One region of the Actinospineispora eucalypti genome, then DNA from elsewhere that is predicted to be linked to it. Evidence: riboswitches for the same ligand, from Rfam matches in the RefSeq annotation. Region 1 holds a riboswitch; the other holds the start of a gene.

Region 1 (2,173 bases):
GATCTCCACTCGTCCCACGCTGCCCAACAGCGTGGCCGCCTTGGCCAGCGCCGCGTCCAGGTCGGTACGCCACACGTTGCGGCCGTCCACCACGCCGGCCAGCACGGTCTTGTCCCGCAGCCCGCGCAGCCCGGCCGCGGCGGTCAGGTCGTCGACCCCGGCCACCAGGTCCAGGCCGATCGCCTCCACCGGGGTGTCGGCCAGCGTGGCCAGGGCGGATCCCCAGGCGCCGTAGTAGCCGGCGACCAGGATCGCCGGCCGCTCCGGTGTCCCGGCCAGCCCGCGGTAGGCCCGGCCCAGCGCGGCCAGCTCCTCCGCCGACCGGTCGGCGGCGAAGGCCGGCTCGTCCAGCTGCACCCAGTCCGCGCCGGCCCGGCGCAGCTCGGCCAGCAGCCGGGCGTACACCTCCAGCAGCGCGTCCAGCCGGTCCAGCGGGGCGAACCCGTCCGGTGCGCCGGCCGCCGGCTTGGCCAGCAGCAGCAGCGTCACCGGCCCGAGCAGCACCGGTCGGGTGCGCACCCCGGCGGCCAGGGCCTCGGTGAACTCGGCGACCGGCTTGCGGTCGGCCAGCCGGAACGCGGTGTCCGGGCCGATCTCCGGCACCAGGTAGTGGTAGTTGGTGTCGAAGAACTTGGTCAGCTCCAGGGCCGGCACACCCTCCCGGCCCCGCGCCATGGCGAACAGCAGGTCCAGCGGGGTGCCGCCGAGCCCCGCGAACCGCTCCGGCACCGCGCCCACGGTGAGCGCGGCGTCCAGCACCTGGTCGTAGTAGGAGAACGTGTTGCCGGGCACCGAGCCGAGCCCGGCGTCCCTCAGCTCCAGCCAGGTCTCCCGGCGCAGCCGCGCCGAGGTGGCCTCCAGCTCATCGGCGTCGACCCGGCCGGCCCAGTGGCCCTCCACGGCGCGTTTGAGCTCCCGGTTCGGCCCGATGCGGGGGTACCCCAGCACGGTGGCACCCAGTGGTCGTTCGGTCATCAGCGACTCTCTCCTCGCGAGCGTTGCCGAGGAGCCGGGACATCACGGGCGCGGCGAAACCAGCGTTCGGCGCACCGTTCCCACCCGCGAGGACACGGCTCCGCGCGCGCCGGGCGGCGCACGCATCGCTGGCAGGTCTTCGGACTCGCGGGCTCGGCGCCAGGCGCCACCTACCGGCCGTCGCTTCCCAGGTCCACCTTTCGACCCAGTGCTTGTGTCTACGGCTTTCGTTCCCACTCACCGCTGCGGGGCAGTCCCGGAGTCGCACCGGGTTCCCTCTTGCCTCACCCCCGCCGGACGCACCGGCCGGCGTGAACCACCGACACCACGGACGCTAACACGAATCCGGGTTCTCCTCGCCGGCTTCCGCCCGACCGCGGCGTGCGCGGCGCCGGTTCCGCGAAGGTGCCGGGCACCGACGTCGGGGTGGCCCGGGCTGAGGGCTCGGTACCGGTTTGAAGATCAGCCTGGACGGCGCGTCTTCTGGCGTTAGTCGGCTGGTGAGCGGCCGGTTGCGGAGTCCCTGGACAGCGGAGCGGTGGCCGCCTGGCCGCGGTTCGCGCTCCCAGCCGCCAGCCTCGTTACGGAGCGTGACTGACGTTGGTCGGGTCGGCTCGTCCCGTTCATCGAAGTCGACACCAGTCTGCTTTTTCCCAAGATCGAACCAGCCTGGTGTCGCACTCGACGAGGGCCCGCCGTGGAAACGTCCACGCGGCCTCCGCGCTGGGCAACGCTGTGTGACGAAGTCCGCGCCCACTAACCGCACGTCGTGAACACGGGCACGGGCGCCGAGCAAAACGGCGCCGAGCCGCGCCAGCCCAACCGGTCCGCGCCGTCCAGGCCGAGCTTTCCGTTGCGCGGCGGATCGAGGTGTCACCCGGCAGGCACCGCCCCGGCATCGGGAAGCGCGCACGGGCGCGAAAGCCTTCGCCGAGCGCGCCGGGGTTTGAAGATACTCACGTGGAATTCGCGAGACTCGCGGCGGCGCCACCCATTCGCACAAGGACCGGAAACACTATCCCCTTTTCAGTGAACCGGCCACGGCAAACCACCCCATTGGCTTTTCACCGGGCGCGCCGGGCGGCGCGTCCGGGTGATCCACCTCTGTGACTGGTGTTTCTATTGGGTTACGTGTGGTGATATCTCGAGCGCCCCTGGAAGCACACCGTTCACCGGTGTTGGTGAGAAAGGCTCAGCA
Region 2 (2,173 bases), on a different contig from region 1:
CGCTGATCGCGCCGAAGATCCCGGGCAGGTCGTCCGGGATGGTGGTGAGGAAGCAGGAGGACAGCTGCGGGCGGGTGGTGCCGGCGTTGAACAGCGTCGGCGTGGAGCACATCACGTCGAAGCCGGACAGCAGCCGGTAGAACCCGATGGCCCGCTCCTCCCGGTCCACCTCGCGCAGGGCCAGGCCCATGGCCACCCGCAGGAAGAAGGCCTGCGGCAGCTCGTAGCGGGTGCCCCCGGAGTGCAGGAGGTACCGGTCGTACAGCGTCTGCAGACCTAGGAACCCGAAGTCCAGGTCCCGCTCCGGCTTGATCGCGGCGGCCACCCTGTCCAGGTCGAACTCGGCCATCGCCGGGTCCAGCTGGCCCAGGTCGACGCCCCGGCGCAGGTACGCGGCCAGGTACTCCGGATAGCGGCCGGACAGCTCGGCGTGGTCGGCGGGCGGGGTGAGGCCGAGCGCGCCGAACGCCTCCCGGCGCAGCCGGTCCAGCAGCAGCCGGGCGCTGACGAACGAGTGGTCGGGGTCGGTCTCCACCAGCGCGCGGGCGGCCAGCACCGGGGCCTGGTCCAGCTCCTCGGCGCCCATGCCGTCGTAGAGCAGCTTCCGCGTCCCGGCCAGGACCTGCTCGGAGTTCGCGCCGGCCAGGCCTTCACACGCCTCTCCGACGACCCGCTTCAGCCGGTCGGTGTCGATCGGGGTGAGCGTGCCGTCGGCCAGCCGGACCTTAGGCTGTTTCTCCGACGTCGGGTCGGTCGCCTCCGCCGCCCGGGCGCGAGCGTGTTCCTCCCGGTAGAGCACGTAGGAGCGGGCCACCGCGTGGTGCCCGCCGCGCATCAGCGCCAGCTCGACCTGGTCCTGGATCTCTTCGATGTGCAGCGCCCGGTCCGGCCCGGCGTGGCGCATCAGGGCCAGCTCCACCGCCTCGGTGAGCCCGGCGACCACCGCGCGCACCCGGCTGGAGGCCCCGGCGTCGGTGCCCTCCACGTCGAGGAATGCCCTGGTCAACGCGGAGGAAATCTTGCTCGAGTCGAACGGGGTCGTCTCCCCGTTGCGGCGGATCACCGGGACACCGGACTTCGGCGCCGGGGATGGAGGTAACGGCTTCTCCTGGGTGAGGGTCATCGCAGCGCTACTCCTCGCGAGTTCGCGGCCTCTGGCCGGTGAACCGCGCCGAGCAGGCAACGCGAGGAGTGCGGCAGCCGACGCCGCAACCCGCCCGCCTGCCCTCCCGCGAGGACACCGAGCCGAGCGCGCCGGCGGCGCGCCCGTCGATGGCAGGTCTTCGGACTCGTGGGCGCGGCTTTCACGCCACCTACTGGCCGTCGCTTCCCGGGCCCGGCGTTGGACCCAGTGCTGTGTCTCCGTCGTCCGCCCAACTGGGCGTCCGACCAAGAGAGCGCCCGGGGGCGCTCGATGACGGCGGTCGTTCCCACTTACCGCTGCGGGGCAGTCCCGGATTCGCACCGGGTTCCCTGTTGCCACGCGGCCCTCGCGGGCCACGAACCATCGACGGGCGCAACACTACATGTGCGACCCAATTGGGTGTGGAGGCACTACATGATGGGCGTGTCGGGTCATTTGGTAGTACGGCCGGGCTACTTCTTGAACGCGTCCTTGATCTTCTCGCCGGCCTGCTTGAGGCTGCCCTTGACCCGGTCGACCTTGCCCTCGCCCTCCAGCTTCGGGTTGTCGGTCGCCCGGCCGGTGGTCTCCTTGGCGTGGCCCTTCAGTTCCTCGGCCTTGTTGCTGATCTTGTCGTCCATCCCCATGGTGATCCCTCGTTCCGTCTCGGGGCTGCTGTCGACAGCTCCGATACCCCGGCCGAGGTGGGCGAAACCGCCTGGTTCGGTCAGTGCCGTTCCTCGAGGCCGACCGCCTGGCGCAGCTTGGTCACCGCCTCCTCGAGGCCGCGGTCCTCGGTCGCCCGGGAGGCCATCAGCGCGGCGAGTGCCTCGGCCAGCACGTTCAGCTTCTCCTGGGCGGCCTCCTCGCCGCGCCGCGAGGCGTTCTCCAGCAGTGTGAGCAGCAGCAGTGAGATCACGCTGCCGGCCGTGTGGATCGCCGCTTGCCAGGTCTTCAGATCCACCCAGAACGGCAGGCTGACCAGCCAGAACAGCACCAGGCCCGCGCACAGGTAGAAGAACGGCGGCCGGCTGACCCAGCCGTAGGCGC

Evidence for each region. Region 1 has a riboswitch for cobalamin ahead of metE (5-methyltetrahydropteroyltriglutamate--homocysteine S-methyltransferase). Riboswitches for the same ligand answer to the same signal wherever they lie in the genome.
Region 2: linked by a shared signal. The riboswitch ahead of ABEB12_RS26300 (ribonucleoside-diphosphate reductase subunit alpha) and the one ahead of metE (5-methyltetrahydropteroyltriglutamate--homocysteine S-methyltransferase) in region 1 are both predicted to bind cobalamin.

Annotation. Positions count from the first base shown of each region.
Region 1 covers NZ_BAABJP010000008.1:457,827-459,999, forward strand. Annotated here, with positions in the region: gene metE (5-methyltetrahydropteroyltriglutamate--homocysteine S-methyltransferase) at 1-975, opposite strand, end outside; cobalamin riboswitch at 1,089-1,311, opposite strand.
Region 2 covers NZ_BAABJP010000030.1:256,932-259,104, reverse strand. Annotated here, with positions in the region: gene ABEB12_RS26300 (ribonucleoside-diphosphate reductase subunit alpha) at 1-1,123, opposite strand, end outside; cobalamin riboswitch at 1,258-1,524, opposite strand; gene ABEB12_RS26295 (CsbD family protein) at 1,597-1,770, opposite strand; gene ABEB12_RS26290 (low affinity iron permease family protein) at 1,851-2,173, opposite strand, start outside.